Regions from separate parts of the Kitasatospora sp. NPDC004799 genome, predicted to be linked through region 1. Evidence: riboswitches for the same ligand, from Rfam matches in the RefSeq annotation. Region 1 holds a riboswitch; each other region holds the start of a gene.
What was found. Region 1 has a riboswitch for cobalamin ahead of ABZW03_RS05450 (HoxN/HupN/NixA family nickel/cobalt transporter). Riboswitches for the same ligand answer to the same signal wherever they lie in the genome.

Region 1 (6,228 bases):
CACGGTAAGCACCGTTGCAGTACTAGGAGCCCGTACGGAACGACACCCGGGTGCGGTGCTCGCCGGTGCGGACGGTGAGTCCGTGCTCGGGGAGGCCGGCCGGGTCGCCGCCGTCGCCGAGCCAGCAGGCGACGGCGGAGCCGAGCAGCAGCGGGTCGATGCCGGGGTCGGGGTGGCCGAAGTCCGGCTCGGCGCGGGCCTCCAGCAGCGGGCCGGTGCGCAGCCGGAGCAGGTGGCGGGCCGGGCCGAGGGCGGCCACCGCGACGGTGAGGCCGGGCAGTTCGGCGGTGGTGTCGGCGAGCCAGTCGGCGGCGGGGCGTTCGGCGTGGGCCTCGGTCCGGGCGAGCACCTCGGCGGTGTAGCGCAGCGCGTCGCCCAGGTGCTCGTCGGTGAGGGCGTGGAAGCCGCGCGGGGTGTGGTCCTGCGGGTCGAAGGGGTAGCGCCGCAGGCTCACCTCGGTGCCCTCGGTCCTGCCCTCGACGTCGTACGCGGTGGGCCCCTCGGCGGCGCCGGGGCAGGGGACGGGCCGGGGGTAGGGCGGCAGGACCGGCTCGCCCGGGGGCTCGTCCAGGCCGTCCAGGAAGGAGTAGAGCAGCGGGCGCAGCACCCGGGCGGACTCGCCGCGGTGGGCGAGCGAGCGGTCGGTGATCCCGCGCAGGTCGGCCGGGTCCCGGGCGAGGGTCCGTTCCAGCTGGGCGGCGAGGTCCCCGTCCGGGTCGAGCAGCGGCGCGGCCTGGCCGAAGGCGTAGCTGGGGGAGCGCGGGTCGAGTTCGGCGGCGCCGGTGGCGACGACCATGGTGCGGTGCTCCAGGGCGGCGCCGTAGACGGTGACCGAGCCGTGGTCGCCGATCACGCAGTCGGCGGCGACGAGGGCGGCCTGCCAGCCCTGGTGGGGCGGGATCAGGCGCAGGCCCATCCGGCGGGCGTCGTCGAGCAGCGCCTCGGGGTCGTGGCGGCTCCACACGTTGGGGTGCAGGACGACGGCCACCGCGTACTCGTCGGCGGGCAGTTGGCGGACCAGCCGGCGGGGCAGGTCGGGGCGGCGGCCGAATAACGAGTGCTCGCTCCAGGTGGAGCTGACGACGACGAGCCGCCGACCGCCGACGGCGCCGAGCGCGGCGCGGTAGCCGTCCCGGGAGCGCCGGCTGGCGAGCATCCGGTCGAAGCACGGGTCGCCGACCACCCGGGCGACGTCCAGCGCCTCGGGGCAGGAGGCCCGGAGCCGGTCCAGCTGCTCGGGGTGGGAGAGGCCGAGGACGTCCACGAACACCCGTCCGCGGTGGGTGAGTTCGTTGCGGGACAGGCCGGCGGCGCTGACCGTGTCGCCGGTGGACTCGGTGACCAGGCGGTTGTAGCCGGCCCCGTGCGGGAGGACGACGAGCCGGGCGTCCAGGCGGTGCATGGAGGAGTGGACGGCGCAGGCCACGGCCAGGTCGAAGCGGCGGCGGACGGCCTCCTCCCAGTCCAGCACGGTGAACCCGGGCAGGCCGCGCAGGTACTCCTCCAGGGCGCGGTCGGCGAAGACCGAGCCGGGGTTGACGGTGAAGTACCGGTCGACGCCGTGCGGCCGGACCAGGGAGAGGACGTCCAGGACCCGGGTGGCCGAGGTGAGGGTGCGGGCGACCGCCAGCACGCGGGCCTTGACCGGGTCGGTGTTCCACCGGTCGGCGGGCCAGGCGTGGGGGCGGGACGGCACACCATGATCGTACTGGCCGGGGCCGTCTCCGGCGCGCCTTTCCGGGCGGAGGTCAGCGGCCCGGGCGGAGGCCGGCCGCCCGAGGAGGAGTCAGCCCGCCGCGGCGGTGGGCTCGTGGTGCTCGGCGGCGGCGCACTCGTCGAGGAGGGGGCGCATGGCCTCGTCCACGAGCCGGTAGCGCACCACGCGTCCGTCCCGGTCGCCGGTGACCACGCCGGCCGTCCGGAGCAGCCGCAGGGCCTGGGAAACGGCGGGGTCGCGCATGCCGGTGGCGACCGCGAGGTCGGTGACGGCGAGCGGGCCGGCCCGGTGCAGGGCGAGCAGCAGGGCGAGCCGCCCGGGGTCGGCGAGCAGGGAGAACCGCTCGGCCCAGGACCGGACGTGCGCGGGGTCGCCGATCGCGGCGATGGCCTCGCAGACCCGGTGCCCGTCGATGGTGCGGTGGCCCGCGCGGTCGGCCGGTACGAGATGCATGCGGACATTCTTGCAGGCGGCGGCCTGTGATCCTGGACACCTGCGCAGGTGCGCAGCCTTGCACGGGTCGGGGTGGGGCCCTACGGTGTTCCCCGCCGTGGTGCTCGGGAAGACCGGTGACGGACCCTCAGGGGTCCCAGCCCGGAGCGGCCCTCGCCACTGTGATCGGGTCGTTCCTCCGCCCACGGAGGAACGTCGTCCGGACCCATGGAGCCACTGGGCGCCTCGCGCGCCTGGGAAGGCGGGTACGGGCGTCCCGTCAGCCAGGAGACCGGCCACGGCATCTCACGAGGTTTTCCACGAGGTGCTGGAGCGTGATCCGCAGATGACCCTGCCCGAAACCGTTGCCGCCGGGGCGAAGGCGGCCCCCTCCGTGCTGCCCAGCTTCAAGTGGCGGCGCGAGGACACCATCCGTACGGCCGGGCTGATGGGGGTGATCCTGGCCATGCACCTGGTGGCCTTCGGGACGCTCGTCTTCCTGGTCGCGCCCGAGCGGTACGCGGTCGGTACCCAGGTCTTCGGGGTGGGCCTGGGGATCACCGCGTACACCCTCGGCATGCGGCACGCCTTCGACGCCGACCACATCGCGGTGATCGACAACACCACCCGCAAGCTGATGGCGGACGGCAAGCGGCCGGTCTCGGTGGGCTTCTGGTTCGCCCTCGGGCACTCCTCGATGGTGGTGCTCATGGCCGCCCTGGTGGCGGGCGGCGCGCAGCTGGCGAACACCCTGATGGACGACGAGTCGACCACCCACCAGTGGCTCGGCATGGTCGGGACGACCACCTCCGGCGTCTTCCTCTACCTGATCGGCGCGCTCAACCTGGCGGCGCTGCTCGGCATCCTCAAGGTCTTCCGGGCGATGCGGGCCGGGCAGTTCGACGAGCGGGAGCTGGAGGCGCACCTCGACTCGCGCGGGTTCATGGCCCGGGTGCTGAACCGGGCGACCCGGTCGATCACCCGGCCGGGGCAGATGTTCCCGGTGGGCATGGTGCTGGGCCTGGGCTTCGACACCGCGACCGAGGTCACCCTGATGGTGATGGCCGGTTCCGGCGCGGCCTCCGGGCTGCCCTGGTACGCGATCGTCTGCCTGCCGCTGCTGTTCGCGGCCGGGATGAGCCTGTTCGACACGCTGGACGGGACGTTCATGAACTTCGCGTACCAGTGGGCCTTCGCCAATCCGGTCCGGAAGGTGTACTACAACCTGACCATCACTGGGCTGTCGATCGCGGTGGCCTTCATCATCGGCACCATCGAGCTGGTCGGGGTGCTGCACGAGAAGCTCGACCTGACCGACCCGGTCACCGGGTTCGTCGCGGACATCTCGCTGGACAACGTCGGCTACGCCATCGCCGGGCTGTTCGTGGTGGTCTGGGCGATCGCGATCGGGTACTGGAAGCTGGCCCAGGTCGAGCAGCGCTGGACGCCGTCCCAGGAGTCCTAGGCGGCCGCGAGCAGCAGCGTGCCCGCGACGGCGAGCCCGGCGCCGACCACCTGGACCGGGCGCAGCCGCTCCTTCAGGACCCCGCGCGCCAGCAGCGCGGTGACCACCGGGTAGAGCGAGGCGAGCACGGCGGCCACCGCCGCCGAGCCGCCGTGCGAGGCCATCGCGTAGGTGGCGTTGCCGGCGGCATCGGCCAGGCCGATGCCGGTGAGCAGGGGCAGCCGGGCCCGCAGTTCCGGCAGCGGCCCGGCGCTGCTGGTGTCGGTGCCGCGCCGGCCGACCAGCAGCGCGGCGGCGCCGACGACGATGTTGACGAGCCGTTGGACGCACAGGACGAGCAGCAGCCCGCCGCCCGCCGAGGCGTGCGAGACCAGGGCCATGGTGGCGCCGAAGCCGAACGCCGCGGCCAGGGTGAGCAGCAGGGCCGTGCGGGCGGCGGACGGCCCGCCGCGTTCGGGCCCGCCGGCCAGCACCACACCGGCCACGGCCACCGCGATGCCGGCCAGCTGCCCGGGGCCGGGCCGCTCGCCGAGCGCGAGCCCGACGCCGACCGGCACCACGACGCCGACGGTGGCCAGGGGGGAGACCACGCCCATCGGGCCGAGCGCGAGCGCCCGGTAGAAGGCGAGCATCGCGAACGGGCCGATCACCCCGGCGGCGACGGCGTACCAGAGCGCGGGGGAGGCCTCGGTCCAGCCGCCGGTGGCCAGGACGGCGAGCAGCAGGACGGCGGCGGCCGCGGCCTGGGAGGCGACCACCACGGCGAGCGCGGGCAGCCGGCGGGTGAGGACGCCGCCGCCGAAGTCGGCGAGGCCGGTGAGCAGGCTGGCGGACAGGGCGAGCAGGACGGTCACCGCAGGCCCCCGGGGAGTGAGGACAGCACAATGGACTCCGCAGTACAGTCGGGTGGACTCGTTGTCGGAACCCGCAGCGTAGTGCAATGAACTGAACTCTGCCGAGCACTATTGTGATCGGTCTCGACCTGTGGACACCGGAGGACTGCCCGCGTGCCGGACCCCGACCTCGTCTCCCGGGCGCTCGCCCGCAACGTCAAGCGGCTGCGCACCGAGCGCGGCCACACCCTGGACGCCCTCGCCGCCCGCTCCGGGGTGAGCCGCGGCATGATCGTCCAGATCGAGCAGGGCCGCACCAACCCGAGCGTGGCCACCGTGGTCCGGATCGGCGACGCGCTCGGCGTCTCGATCGCCACGCTGCTCGACTACGAGGAGGGGCCCGACGTCCGGGTCGTCCCGGGCGACCAGGCCGTCCCGCTGTGGACCGGGCCGTCCGGCGGGACGGGCGTCCTGCTGCACGGGATCGAGGCGCCCGGGCCGCTGGAGCTGTGGGGCTGGCGGATGGAGCCGGGCGAGGAGTACTCCTCCGAGCCGCACCCGGCCGGGACGGTGGAGATCCTCCGGGTCGACGAGGGCGAGCTGACCCTGGTGCACGGGGAGCGCGAGCACGCGGTGCCGGCCGGCAGCACCGTCTCCTTCGACGCCTCGTACGCCCACGTCTACCGCAACGCGGGGGACGGGGTGCTGCGGCTGACCATGGTGGTGTCGGTCCCGCCGCCGCGCTGATCCTCCCCGTGCACGCCCGAACGGCGCCTCCCCGGAGCGGGGAGGCGCCGTTCGCGTTCCGTGGTCAGTGCCGGTCGCCGTAGCGGCGGCGGAACTGCTCGACCCGCCCGGCGGTGTCGAGCACCCGGGACTGGCCGGTGTAGAAGGGGTGGCTCGCCGAGGAGATCTCGACGTCGATCACCGGGTAGGTGCGGCCGTCCTCCCACTCGACGGTGCGGTCGCTGGTCAGCGTCGAGCGCGTGAGGAAGGCGAGGTCGCCGACCTTGTCGCGGAAGACGACCGGGCGGTAGGCGGGGTGGATTCCGGGCTTCATGGCGGGGCTCCTCGGGGTGTGCGGGCGGGGCGGGGGCGGGGTTCGGGTCAGCGCTCCTCGCGGAAGTCGACGTGCCGGCCGGCGACCGGGTCGTACTTGCGCAGGACCATCCGGTCCGGGTCGTTGCGGCGGTTCTTGCGGGTCACGTACGTGAAGCCGGTGCCGGCGGTGGAGCGGAGCTTGATCACCGGGCGCAGTTCGCTGCGGGCCATCGGGCGTCCTCCTGACGGGGTGGCGGGGGCGTCGGATCGAAACCGTACACCGAAATGGAAGTCATTTTCATCTGGTGTAACGTGAGCCCGGTCCTGCCCATTCCCGGACGCCAGGGAGCACCCATGTCCGCCCACTGCCAGCTCACCGGCCGACGGCCCGGCTTCGGCAACGCGATCTCGCACTCGCACCGCCGCACCCGCCGCCGCTTCGACCCGAACATCCAGCACAAGCGCTACTGGCTGCCCGGCGAGGGCCGGTACGTCCGGCTCGCGCTGAGCGCCAAGGGCATCCGCACCGTCGACGCGATCGGCATCGAGGCCGCCGTCGCCCGGATCCGGGCCCGGGGGGAGAAGGTCTGATGGCCAAGCAGAGCAAGATCGCCAAGAACGAGCAGCGGCGCGCGACCGTCGCCCGCTACGCCGAGCGCCGGGCCGAGCTCAAGCGGATCATCGCCCACCCCGGCACCGGAGCGGCCGAGCGCGCCGCCGCCCAGGCCGAACTCGCCCGC
Region 2 (6,228 bases), on a different contig from region 1:
TGCTGACCATCGGTCAGTACTACATCGAGCGCCACTACGCCCGGGGCTCCAACCGCACCCTCCCGCCCACCCCGCTGCAGCGGCTGCGGGGCCTGTTCGCCGGGAAGCCCGCCCCGAAGACGACCGCCGACGTCGTCCCGGGGCTCGAGGGAGGTGGTCACGTATGACCGATCTGACCAAGACCCCCGCCGACGCCGCGGCCGCCGCCGAGCCCATGGTCCGGGCCGAGAACGTGCACAAGTCCTACGGCCTGGTCGAGGTGCTCAAGGGCATCGACCTGGAGGTCCGGCAGGGCGAGGTGTTCTGCCTGATCGGCCCGTCCGGCTCCGGCAAGTCGACCTTCCTGCGGTGCATCAACCACCTGGAGAAGATCAACGGCGGCCGCCTCTGGGTGGACGGCGAGCTGGTCGGCTACCGGCAGCGGGGCGACCGGCTGCACGAGCTCAAGGACCGCGAGGTCGCCCTCAAGCGGCGCGACATCGGCATGGTCTTCCAGCGCTTCAACCTGTTCCCGCACATGACCGCCATCGAGAACGTCATGGAGGCGCCGGTCCAGGTCAAGGGCGAGAGCAAGGCCGACGCCCGCGAGCGCGGCATGGCCCTGCTGGAGCGGGTCGGCCTGGCCGACAAGGCGAAGAACTACCCCTCGCAGCTCTCCGGCGGCCAGCAGCAGCGCGTGGCGATCGCCCGCGCGCTGGCCATGAAGCCCAAGCTGATGCTCTTCGACGAGCCCACCTCCGCGCTCGACCCGGAGCTGGTCGGCGACGTCCTGGACGTCATGCGCGGCCTCGCCGAGGAGGGCATGACGATGGTGGTCGTCACCCACGAGATGGGCTTCGCCCGCGAGGTCGGCGACGCGCTGGTGTTCATGGACGGCGGTGTGGTGGTCGAGTCCGGCAGCCCCCGCGAGGTGCTCACCGACCCGCAGCACGAGCGCACCAGGGCCTTCCTGTCCAAGGTGCTCTGAGCCCGTACCGTCGGCGCCCGGCAGACCCGTCCTGCCGGGCGCCGACGTCTGCCCCGCCCGGGCGCCGACGCTTCCCGTCCGGGCAGGAGGCAGAGTCTCCGTCCGGGTAATAGGCTGGAGGCAGTCAGCCCGTTACCGAATTTCTGGAAGGACCCCTGTGGAGCTCGCCGCCTACGCCGACCTCGCCGTTCGGCTGGTGAACACCGAGGAGCCCGAGCGCGGCACCGACACGCTCACCTCCGTGGAGGCGGTGCGCGCCCTGTTCTCCGACTCCTCGCGGGCCGCCGCCCTCGCCGACGAGTCCGACCTGCCCCGGCTGCGGGCGGTGCGGACCCGGCTGCGCGGGGTCTTCGAGGCCGCCGCCGACGGGGACGAGGTCCGCGGCGTCGACCTGCTGAACAGCCTGCTCATGGAGTACCCCGTCAGCCCGCTGATCTCCGGGCACGACTACCTGGACGACGCCGGGCGGCCGCGCTGGCACCTGCACCTGGCCGACAACTCGCCGACCGCCACCGCGCACTTCAGCGCGGTCGCCTGCATGGGCCTGGCCGTCCACCTGACCGAGCTGGGCGCCGACCGGCTCGGCATCTGCCAGGCCGCGCCCTGCCGCAACGCCTACCTGGACACCTCGACCAACCGCTCCCGGCGCTACTGCTCGGACCGCTGCGCGACCCGCGCCAACGTGGCCGCCTACCGGGCCCGCAAGCGCCAGGAGGCGGAGGCGGCGAACCGCGCTCTCTAGACTTCCTCCACCCAGGCGCCGAGCCGGCGGGCCAGGCCCGGCACCCGGGCCAGCCGCGGGGTGAGCAGCAGCCGCTCCAGCCGGCGCCCCGGCGCCAGCCAGGCCGGGCGCGGGCGCAGCCGCAGCAGCACCCGGCCGAGCACCAGCTCGTCCGGGACGGCGCCGTAGCTGCGGCTGTCGCTGTCCACCGGGCGGTTGTCGGAGAGCAGCCACCAGCCGGCGGCCCGGCGCTCGGCGGCCCGCTTCACCACCAGCAGGTCCTGCTGGAAGGGGTGCCGGAAGAGCACCACCGCGCCCGGCCGGATCGGTGCGCCGTAGCGGACCAGCAGCTGGTCGCCCTCGCGCAGGGTCGGGACCATCGACGGCCCGGCCACGTCGACCAGTCCGAACGGCAGCGCACCGCCCCGGTCCCGTCCTCCGGCCCCGGCGCCCTCCGGCCGCGTGCTCCGCGCCACGACTCCTCCTCCCGCTCCGCCCGCCCCCAGTCTGCCGTACGGACCGTCACCTGTTCGATGTCCGGAATACGCCGGTTCCGCGTCCGCCTTTTGCCCTAGGCCCACCGCCCGATCGCGAATCCGCGGGGGCGGAAGGGTAATCTCGGGCGCGGGAAGACGATCTAAGGAAGGACTCCCATGTTCTCTCGTCTGTTTGCACCGCGCGCCACCGCCCACGCCCACTGCGACCTGCCCTGCGGCGTGTACGACCCGGCGCAGGCCAAGCTGGAGGCCGAGTCGGTCAAGGCCACCCAGGAGAAGTACCAGGCCAACGAGGACCCGCACTTCCGCGCCCGCGCCATCATCATCAAGGAGCAGCGCGCCGAGGCCGTCAAGCACCACATCTCGGTGCTGTGGAGCGACTACTTCAAGGCCCCGCACTTCGAGAAGTACCCGCAGCTGCACCAGCTGATCAACGACACCCTGAAGGCCGCCTCGGCCGCCAAGGCGTCCACCGACCCGGCCACCGGCCAGGCCCTGCTGGACCTGATCGCCGAGGTCGACAAGATCTTCTGGGAGACCAAGCAGGCCTGAGCCTGACGCGTCGCCACCCGACCGCCCCCGTCCGCACCGCCGGACGGGGGCGGTCGTGCGTTCACGTCCCGATCCCACCCGGCCCCTGTCCCGATCCCACCCGGTAAGGGTTGCCTGCCCTGAGTGGCTGTTATGCTGCCAGGGCGTCCGAGGGGGAAGTCCGGTGCGAATCCGGCGCTGACCCGCAACGGTGAGCGCGGCCGTACCAGCCCGTACGACCGCGCCAGCCCGATCGCCCCCGGCCGCTGACCTCCCGACAACTCGCCGCGGACTGCGAGGGGAACGGCGCCCCGGCACGCCTCCGGCCCGCGCCCGCCCCGGCGCACCCGCGGCCCGAGGCAAGGCGCACCCGTGAACCGCGCACCCGCAGACCGAGCGGTCGGCCCACCCGCCCGCCGCACACCCGTCCTCCCGCTCGCCCTCGGCCTCGCCGTCGCCCTGCTGCTGTCGCTGGTCTGCGGGGTCGCCCTCGGCTCCTCCGGGCTCGGGCTGCCCCGCGTGCTGCGGCTGCTGGGCGCCGGGCTGACGGGCGGCCGGCTGGACGCGGGCGAGGCGGCCGCGTACGCGATCGTCTGGGAGATCCGGCTGCCGCGCACCGTGCTGGCCGCCGTGGTCGGCGCCGGGCTGGCCGCCTGCGGGGTCGCCGTCCAGGCCCTGGTGCGCAACGCGCTGGCCGACCCCTTCGTGCTCGGCGTCTCCTCCGGCGCGGCCGTCGGCGCCAACGCCGTCCTGCTGTTCGGCGCCTTCGCCTCGCTCGGGGTGTGGGCGGTCTCCGCCTCCGCCTTCGGCTCCGCGCTGGCCGCCATGACGCTGGTCTACCTCGCCGCCCGCACCGCGTACGGGCTCACCCCGCTGCGGCTGGTCCTCACCGGCACCGCCCTGTCCTACGGCTTCTCCGCCACCACCACGCTGATGGTCTTCGCCGCCGACCGCGGCGAGGCCGCCCGGGACGCCATGATGTGGCTGCTCGGCAGCCTCGGCGGCGCCACCTGGGGCAAGGTGCCGATCGCCGCCGCCACCGTGCTGGCCGGCCTCGCCTACCTGGCCTGCGCCGCCGGCCGGCTGGACGCCCTCGCGATGGGCGACGAGACCTCCGCCTCGCTCGGCGTGGACCCGGACCGGCTGCGCCGCGAGCTGTTCGTGGTGACCGCCGCCGTCACCGGCACCGTGGTCGCGGTCAGCGGGGCGATCGGCTTCGTCGGGCTGCTGGTGCCGCACCTGTCGCGGATGCTGGTCGGCGCCGGGCACCGCCGGGTGCTGGTGATCGCCCCGCTCGCCGGGGCGCTGCTGCTGGTCTGGGTGGACATCGCCTCGCGCACCCTGCTGGCGCCCGCCGAACTGCCCGTCGGGGTGTTCACCGCGGTGCTCGGCGTGCCCGTCTTCCTGGTGATGATGCGCCGCCGCGGCCAGGCCTTCGGAGGCGCCCGATGACCGACCTGACCGACGCGACCCGCGCCGCGGCGCCGACGGTGGCCGAGGACCTCGCCGTGGACGCCGTCTCGGTGGAGCTGGCCGGCACCCGGCTGGTCCACGAGGTGAGCCTGGCGGCCGCCGCCGGGCAGGTGGTCGGGCTGATCGGCCCGAACGGCAGCGGCAAGTCGACCCTGCTGCGCTGCGTCTACCGGGTGCTGGAGCCGGCCGGCGGCGCCGTCCGGCTGGCCGGCGACGACCTGCACGCGCTCACCGCCCGGGAGGGTGCCCGCCGGGTGGCCGCGCTGACCCAGGAGCACTCCGCCGAGTTCGACTTCACCGTCGCCGAGGTGGTCGCCATGGGCCGGCTGCCGCACCGCCGGGGCTTCGGCGCCCCGGCCGACGGGGACGAGCGGCGCTGCGCCGAGGCGCTGCGCAAGGTCCGGGCCGGACACCTCGCCGAGCGGGGCTTCCTGAGCCTGTCCGGGGGCGAGAAGCAGCGGGTGCTGTTCGCCCGCGCCCTGGTCCAGGAACCGCGCCTGCTGGTGCTGGACGAACCCACCAACCACCTCGACATCGCGCACCAGTTGGAGGTGCTGGCGCTCGCCCGGGAGGCCGGTCCGACGGTGCTCACCGCGCTGCACGACCTCAACCTGGCGGCGGGCCACTGCGACCTGCTGTACGTGCTGCGGGCCGGCCGGATCGTCGCCTCGGGGCCGCCCCACGAGGTGCTCCGGCCCGCCCTGCTGGCCGAGGTGTTCGGCGTCCGGGCCACTCCGGTCCGGCACCCGGAGACCGGCGCCCTCCAGCTGCTGTTCGACCGCCTCCCCTGACCCCCTAAGGAACTCCCGTGCGCACCAAGGCCGTTGCCACCGCCGCCCTGCTCGTCCTCGGACTCACCGCCTGCGGCGCCGAGATCGCCCCGAAGGAGGCCGCCACCGGCTCCGCCCACTACCCGGTGACGGTGCGGAACTGCGGGGACGAGCTCACCTTCGACCGCAAGCCCGCCCGGGTGGTGACCAACGACGTCGGCATCACCGAGCTGATGCTCTCCCTCGGCCTCGCCGACCGGATGGCCGGCTACGTGATGCCCGACGACAAGGGCAAGATCGACCAGGTCCCCTGGAAGGACGGCTACCAGCAGACGAAGTGGCTCTCCAAGCAGCGGATCACCAAGGAGATCGCGCTGGACGCCCGGGCCGACCTGGTCTTCGCCGGCTGGCACTACGGCTTCGACGAGGGCCTCGGCTTCACCCCGCAGGCACTCAAGGGCCTCGGCATCGCCTCGTACGTGCTCAGCGAGTCCTGCCGCAGCGGACAGGGCACCGAGCGCGGCGTGATGGACCCGCTGGACGCGCTCTACACCGACCTGGCCAACCTCGGCGCGATCTTCGACGTCCGGGACCGCGCCGACCGGCTGATCGCGGACTTCAAGGCGCGGATCGCCGCCGTCCCGCAGCCCGAGCGCCGCCCGTCCGTCTTCCTGTACGACAGCGGGCAGGACAAGCCGTACACCGCCGGGAAGTTCGCCGCCGCGAACGAGATCATCGCCAGGGCCGGCGGGACCAACGTGATGGGCGACCTCTCCGACAGCTGGGTCACGGCCGGCTGGGAGACCGTGGTGCGGCGCGACCCCGAGGTGATCGTGATCAACAACTACGGCGGCACCGGTGCCGAGGAGAAGCGGCGGTTCCTCACGTCCTTCCCGCCGCTGGCCGGCGTCGCCGCGATCCGGAACGACCGGATCTTCGTCATGGACTACGTCGACCTGGTGGAGAGCCCGCGCAACCCGGCCGCGATCAGCGCCCTGGCCGGGTACCTGCGCACCGTACCGGCCAACTGACCGGCCCGCTCCGCGCTCCTCCGGGCCGGTGGCCGCGGGCGTACGCTCGAGGTACGAGCCGACGGAACCCGACCGGAGGAGCGAGACCATGACCACCACGGCGGCCCCCGCCGCCTTCGACACCCGCGCGCTGCGCGAGGGCATCGAGCGCCGCGACGCCGACACCCTGCTGGCGCTCTACGCGGACGACGCCGAACTGCGCGTGGTCGACCGCAGGACCCAGCCCAGCCACCCCCTG
Region 3 (6,228 bases), on a different contig from region 1:
TCGTCCAGGGCGTGCGCCGCAGGGTCTCCGGCTGGCGGGAGTTGACCGGGACGGCGAAGGACTCGGCCAGCATCCGCGGCTTGCCGTAGGCGGACAGCCCGTCGTAGTACCGCTTGGTCCACACCTCGCCGGTGCCGATCGGGTGCGCCGGGCTGCCGCTGTAGTCGTCCACCCCGACCACGTCGACGAACTGGGCGCCCGGGTAGTAGTCCCAGGGGTCCACGCCCGGGGCGCCGTCCCAGGACACCGGCGTCCAGACGAACAGCAGGTTGTGCAGCCCCCGGGTCTCCACCAGGTACTTGTAGGTGATCCGCCACAGCGCCTGGTACTCGGCCGGCTTCTGGCCCGCCCACCAGAACCGGCGGGAGCAGTCCAGCACGTTCATCTCGTGGTACGGGCGCAGCAGCACCGGCACGTCGTGGGCGGCCAGGTACTCCAGGTGGTCGGCCAGGTAGGAGAGGTCGGTGATCAGCGCGCGGTACTCGGGGGTGTCGTGCGCGCCGTCCACGACCCGGCCGAACCACTCCGGGTCCTTGGCCGCCGGCGAGTTCGAACAGAGCACCCGGTCGAAGGACTTGACGTCCGATCCGGGGTAGGGCTGGTGGAAGGACATGCCGACGATCCCGGCCGGGGCGCCGCCGTTGTCGGGCAGTTCGGTGCTGCTGCCGTCGCAGTTCTGCTGCACGCCGGCCGCGCCGTATCCGCCGTCCTCGGCCCGCGGGTGGCCGCTCCAGACGGCGGACAGCAGGTCGACGGCGTCGTCGGTGTACTGCCAGCCGGCCCGGCAGGTGGGCCAGCGGCCGGCCGAGTAGGAGCGCGGGTTGCCGACGCCCCAGCCGTTCTGGCCGTAGCCGGGGCCGAGGTCGGTCTCCACGAAGCCCGGCAGCTTGCCGGTGATGTCGGCGGCCTTCTTGTAGTAGTAGCCGACCTGCTTGGTGCCCCGGTAGTCCCCGTACTCGGGGTTGTTGCGCTCGTTGTGCGCCTCGACGTGCTGGCCGATCACCGTGCCGCCGCTCTGCCCGGTACGGGCCTGGGCCTCCAGGTCGGCGAGGAACTGCTGGACGGCGCGGGCGTTCGGCGAGGCCTGCGGGTCCCGGGCGAGCAGGTCCTTGCCGACCTCCGGCGGCAGGGTGCGCCCGGGGAGGCCGACCGACACCGGGACCCTCGGGGGCTGCTCGCCGCCGACCTCGCGGTCGCGGTCGAGCAGGACGACCGCTCCCGCGGCGGCGACGATCCCGGCCGCGGCCAGGACGGCGGGCTTGCCGCGCAGGGCACTGGGCAGGGCCACGGACCGCTCCTCCGGTTGCTCGCCGGCGCCGCCCCCCACGGACGCAACCGGAACACGCATGCGAAATGACTGTTCCGAGAGCCTGCCACACTCCCCCGGCCCCCGCGAACGACCCGCCGGGGCCGGGGTGTCACGACGGGCCGGGGCATCACGACGGTCCGGCCCGCCGGGGCCGCCGGCGGGCGCGTCGTCGCGGCGGGTCAGCCCGCCGAAGCCGCCGGCGGGGTGCCCTGGACGCCGGGCGCGGCCGAGGACGCGGCCTTGGCGCGCTTGAGCAGCTGCCCCTTCACGTGCTCGACGAACCCGGGGGCCGCCGCGGTGGCCGTGGCGTCCGGGGCGTTGCCGCCCTTCGCCGAGCCCTCGACCGTGAAGTAGGCGTACCGGCCCAGGCTGCTGTGCGTACCGGTGCAGCCGGCCGCGGCGCAGAACGCCGGCGACCCGGCCGCGGGCGCGCCCTTGAGCTGGCCGGTGAAGTTCTTCGTCGCCGTCTCGGCCTGGATCCTGTGGTCGAAGACCGCCACCCCGACGGTGACCGCGCTGTCACCGGAGACGTACGTCGCCCGGAGCACCTGCTGGCACCCCTGGTCGCCGAGCACCTTGCCCAGCCCGCCGGTCGTGGAGTTCCCGTCCCAGCAGGGCGAGTCCAGCGCCACGACGGTCCGGTTCCAGGTGGCACCGTTGATCGTCACCTGGAGCGCGGAGAACAGCGCCCCCGCGTCCTGCGGCGCCGGGTCGGTGGTGGCCTCCCAGATCGGCTTCGACGGGTCGGCCGGCTCGCCGCCCGGCGTGCCGGAGACGCTCGGGGTCACCGTCGGCTGGACGGAGTTGACGGCCTTCGGGGGGCCGTCCTCCTTCTTGCCCTTGAACAGCAGCACGCCGCCGGCGGCCAGACCGCCGACCACGGCGACCGCGGCCACCACGCCGATGACCCTCATCCGGCGACGGCGCTTGCCGTCGGCCTCGTTGCGGTCCGCCAGCGCGTCCCAGTCCGGCTCGGCCCGCTGCGGCGGGACCGGCTGCTGGGGCTGCTGCTGGAGGTGCCACTGCGGCTGCGGCTGGGGGTTCGGCTGCGGCTGCGCGACCGGCTGGGGCTGCGGCGGCGCGACCGGCGGCAGGGGTTGCGGCGGCCCGACCGGCGGACCCGGCTGCGGCGGCGGCGCGACCGGCTGCGGCACCGGCGGGATGGGCTGCGCGACCGGCTGCGCCGACGGCACGACCGGCCCGTACGAGGCGGGCGGCGGCCCGAAACCCCCACTCGGCGGCGGTACCGGACCAGGCACCACCGGCTGCTGACTCTGTGCGCCCCCCGACCCGGCGGGCGGCGTTCCCTGCGGCCCCTGCCCAGGTACGCCAGTTCCGTCGCTCATGCGCCCAGATCGTAGGGCATCCTCATGACCGTCGATCCTCCCGGTGACCGTTCCGTATCGAAACCATGACTCCCCGGCCCGGTTCCGGGGCCGCCGACGGCCACCGCCCGCCATGGTTCCGGTACGACCGGTTATCGCCCCGACACGCGGCGCCGCACTACATCTGGGGTCGCTTCAGGGAGACACCACTACATGTATGCTCACTCCTGCTGTCGATGCAGGGGAACCCGGTGCGAATCCGGGACTGCCCCGCAGCGGTGTGCGGGCGGCTCCAGCAGCCGTCCCGCGAGTCCGAGTACCTGCCGACCAGCGTGCGCCACGGCCCTCCCGCAGAGGCCGCGCCGGCACGAGCAGTACCCCTCCGGGCCTCGCGGGCGGGCCGGGGAGTCACCGTCGCGCGACGCTTCTGCGTTCGTGCCGTGCTCCCCTGCCCCGATCGGCCCGGTGGCCCCCGATCACCGCCGCCGATCGCCGCCAGGAGAGAGCGCCTTGACCACCGCCGCCTCAGCCACCCTGCCCGCCCAGGGCTCCGGTACCGCCTTCACCGACCCGACGGTCTCCGACCCCGGCGGCGCCCTGCTGCGGCTGCTCACCGACCGCAGCACCGACCTCACCGAGGTCGACCCCGGCCATGTCGCCGCCGCCGCGCTGCGCGGCCGCCACGCCGGTTCGGACTTCGCCGAGCTGCGCGGGCTGGCCGTGGACGCCGCCGCGTCGATGATCGCCGAGGACCCCCAGTACTCGAAGCTGGCCGCCCGCCTGCTCGCCCTGGAGATCGTCGACGAGGCGAACAGCCAGGGTTCGACGTCCTTCTCCGCCTCGATCGCCGTCGGCCACGCCGAGGGCCTGATCGGCGACACCACCGCCGCCTTCGTCGCCAAGCACGCCGCCGCCCTGGACGCGCTGGTCGACGCCGCCGGCGACGACCGCTTCGAGTACTTCGGCCTGCGCACCGTGCAGTCCCGCTACCTGCTGCGCCACCCGATCACCCGCAAGGTGATCGAGACCCCGCAGCACTTCCTGCTCCGCGTCGCCTGTGGCCTGGCGGTCGGCGACAGCGAGCAGTCGGTGCGCGAGGTGGCCGAGCTGTACGGCCTGATGAGCCGCCTGGAGTACCTGACCTCCTCGCCGACGCTCTTCAACTCCGGCACCCGGCACCCGCAGATGTCGAGCTGCTACCTGCTCGACTCGCCGCTGGACAACCTGGACTCGATCTACAACCGCTACGCGCAGATCGCCCGCCTCTCCAAGCACGCCGGCGGCATCGGCCTGTCCTACTCGCGCATCCGCTCGCGCGGCAGCCTGATCCGCGGCACCAACGGCAAGTCCAACGGCATCGTGCCGTTCCTGCGCACCCTCGACTCCTCGGTCGCCGCCGTCAACCAGGGCGGCCGCCGCAAGGGCGCGGCCTGCGTCTACCTGGAGACCTGGCACGCCGACATCGAGGAGTTCCTGGAGCTCCGCGACAACACCGGCGAGGAGGCGCGCCGCACCCACAACCTCAACCTGGCGCACTGGATCCCGGACGAGTTCATGCGCCGGGTCAACGCCAACCAGGACTGGTCGCTGTTCTCCCCGGCCGACGTGCCGGAGCTGGTCGACCTCTGGGGCGCCGACTTCGACGAGGCCTACCGCAAGGCCGAGCAGGCCGGCAAGGCCGTCCGCACCATCCCGGCGCAGACCCTGTACGCCCGCATGATGCGCACCCTGGCGCAGACCGGCAACGGCTGGATGACCTTCAAGGACGCCTCCAACCGCGCCGCCAACCAGACCGCGCTGCCCGGCCGCACGGTGCACTCCTCCAACCTGTGCACCGAGATCCTGGAGGTCACGGACGACTCCGAGACCGCCGTCTGCAACCTGGGGTCGGTCAACCTGGGCGCCCACGTGGCCGCCGGCGCCTCCGCCGACGACCTGCTCGGCGCGATGGACTGGGAGCGGCTGGACGCCACCGTGCGCACCGCCGTCACCTTCCTCGACCGCGTGGTGGACATCAACTTCTACCCGACCACCGAGGCCGGCACGTCCAACTCCCGCTGGCGGCCGGTCGGCCTCGGCGTGATGGGCCTCCAGGACGTCTTCTTCAAGCTGCGGATCGACTTCGACTCGGCGGAGGCGAAGCAGCTCTCCACGCTGATCGCCGAGCGCATCATGCTCACCGCCTACGAGCGCTCCGCCGACCTGGCCGAGCAGCTGGGCCGCCACGAGGCGTACGGCGAGACCCGCGCCGCCCGCGGCGAGCTGCACATCGACCACTTCCCGTCGGCCGCCCCGCAGTGGGCCGACCGCTGGACGGCGCTGCGCGCCCGGATCGCCGAGACCGGCCTGCGCAACTCGCTGCTGCTGGCCATCGCGCCGACCGCGACCATCGCCTCCATCGCCGGCGTGTACGAGTGCATCGAGCCGCAGGTGTCCAACCTGTTCAAGCGCGAGACGCTGTCCGGCGAGTTCCTCCAGGTCAACCCGTACCTGGTGCGCGAGCTCAAGGAGCTCGGCGTCTGGGACCAGCAGACCCGCGACGCCCTGCGCGACGCCAACGGCTCGGTGCAGGAGCTGAACTGGCTGCCCGCCGAGGTGCGTTCGCTGTACCGGACGGCCTGGGAGCTGCCGCAGCGCGCGCTGATCGACCTGGCCGCCGCCCGCATGCCGTACCTGGACCAGAGCCAGTCCCTGAACCTGTTCATGGCGGCGCCGACCATCGGCAAGCTGAGCTCGATGTACGCGTACGCGTGGAAGGTCGGTCTGAAGACCACCTACTACCTGCGGTCGCGCCCGGCCACCCGCATCGCCCAGGCCGCGTCCGGCACCGCCCGGACCGCCGTGCCGGTGCCCGCCCCCACCATGACCCAGGCCGAGCAGGACGCCATCGCCTGCTCCCTGGAGAACCCCGAGTCCTGCGAGGCCTGCCAGTGAGCACCCCCGACGACCGCAAGATGCTGCTCGACCCCGGCTTCGAGCTGACCCTGCGCCCGATGCGGTACCCGTCGTTCTACGACCGGTACCGGGACGCCATCAAGAACACCTGGACGGTGGAGGAGGTGGACCTGCACTCGGACGTCGCGGACCTGGCGAAGCTCAGCGAGGGCGAGCGGCACATGATCGGCCGGCTGGTCGCCTTCTTCGCGACCGGTGACTCGATCGTCGCGAACAACGTGGTGCTGAGCCTGTACAAGCACATCAACTCCCCGGAGGCGCGGCTCTACCTGAGCCGTCAGCTGTTCGAGGAGGCCGTCCATGTGCAGTTCTACCTGACGCTGCTGGACACGTACCTGCCCGACCCGGAGGACCGCGCGGCGGCCTTCGCGGCGGTGGAGAACATCCCGTCGATCGCGCAGAAGGCCAAGTTCTGCTTCAAGTACATGAACGCGGTCGACCACATCGACTCGCTGCAGACGAAGGAGGACAGGCGGGCGTTCCTGCTCAACCTGATCTGCTTCGCGGCGTGTGTGGAGGGCCTGTTCTTCTACGGCGCGTTCGCCTACGTGTACTGGTTCCGGAGCCGGGGTCTGCTGCACGGTCTCGCCACGGGGACCAACTGGGTGTTCCGCGACGAGTCCATGCACATGGACTTCG

Region 2: another riboswitch for cobalamin. It lies ahead of ABZW03_RS11640 (iron ABC transporter permease); the one in region 1 lies ahead of ABZW03_RS05450 (HoxN/HupN/NixA family nickel/cobalt transporter).
Region 3: another riboswitch for cobalamin. It lies ahead of ABZW03_RS23260 (ribonucleoside-diphosphate reductase subunit alpha); the one in region 1 lies ahead of ABZW03_RS05450 (HoxN/HupN/NixA family nickel/cobalt transporter).

The regions. Positions count from the first base shown of each region.
Region 1 is NZ_JBEXJK010000022.1:36,298-42,525, reverse strand. Features, by position in the region: gene ABZW03_RS05460 (hypothetical protein) at 23-1,696, opposite strand; gene ABZW03_RS05455 (metalloregulator ArsR/SmtB family transcription factor) at 1,787-2,170, opposite strand; cobalamin riboswitch at 2,252-2,465, shown strand; gene ABZW03_RS05450 (HoxN/HupN/NixA family nickel/cobalt transporter) at 2,496-3,614, shown strand; gene ABZW03_RS05445 (EamA family transporter) at 3,611-4,468, opposite strand; gene ABZW03_RS05440 (XRE family transcriptional regulator) at 4,622-5,194, shown strand; gene ABZW03_RS05435 (type B 50S ribosomal protein L31) at 5,259-5,507, opposite strand; gene rpmG (50S ribosomal protein L33) at 5,555-5,719, opposite strand; gene rpmB (50S ribosomal protein L28) at 5,843-6,079, shown strand; gene rpsN (30S ribosomal protein S14) at 6,079-6,228, shown strand, end outside.
Region 2 is NZ_JBEXJK010000065.1:10,856-17,083, reverse strand. Features, by position in the region: gene ABZW03_RS11665 (amino acid ABC transporter permease) at 1-167, shown strand, start outside; gene ABZW03_RS11660 (amino acid ABC transporter ATP-binding protein) at 164-967, shown strand; gene ABZW03_RS11655 (CGNR zinc finger domain-containing protein) at 1,125-1,709, shown strand; gene sodX (nickel-type superoxide dismutase maturation protease) at 1,706-2,164, opposite strand; gene sodN (superoxide dismutase, Ni) at 2,342-2,737, shown strand; cobalamin riboswitch at 2,848-2,996, shown strand; gene ABZW03_RS11640 (iron ABC transporter permease) at 3,089-4,168, shown strand; gene ABZW03_RS11635 (ABC transporter ATP-binding protein) at 4,165-4,980, shown strand; gene ABZW03_RS11630 (ABC transporter substrate-binding protein) at 4,998-5,990, shown strand; gene ABZW03_RS11625 (nuclear transport factor 2 family protein) at 6,079-6,228, shown strand, end outside.
Region 3 is NZ_JBEXJK010000193.1:965-7,192, forward strand. Features, by position in the region: gene ABZW03_RS23250 (glycosyl hydrolase) at 1-1,288, opposite strand, end outside; gene ABZW03_RS23255 (hypothetical protein) at 1,489-2,502, opposite strand; cobalamin riboswitch at 2,835-2,977, shown strand; gene ABZW03_RS23260 (ribonucleoside-diphosphate reductase subunit alpha) at 3,169-5,568, shown strand; gene ABZW03_RS23265 (ribonucleotide-diphosphate reductase subunit beta) at 5,589-6,228, shown strand, end outside.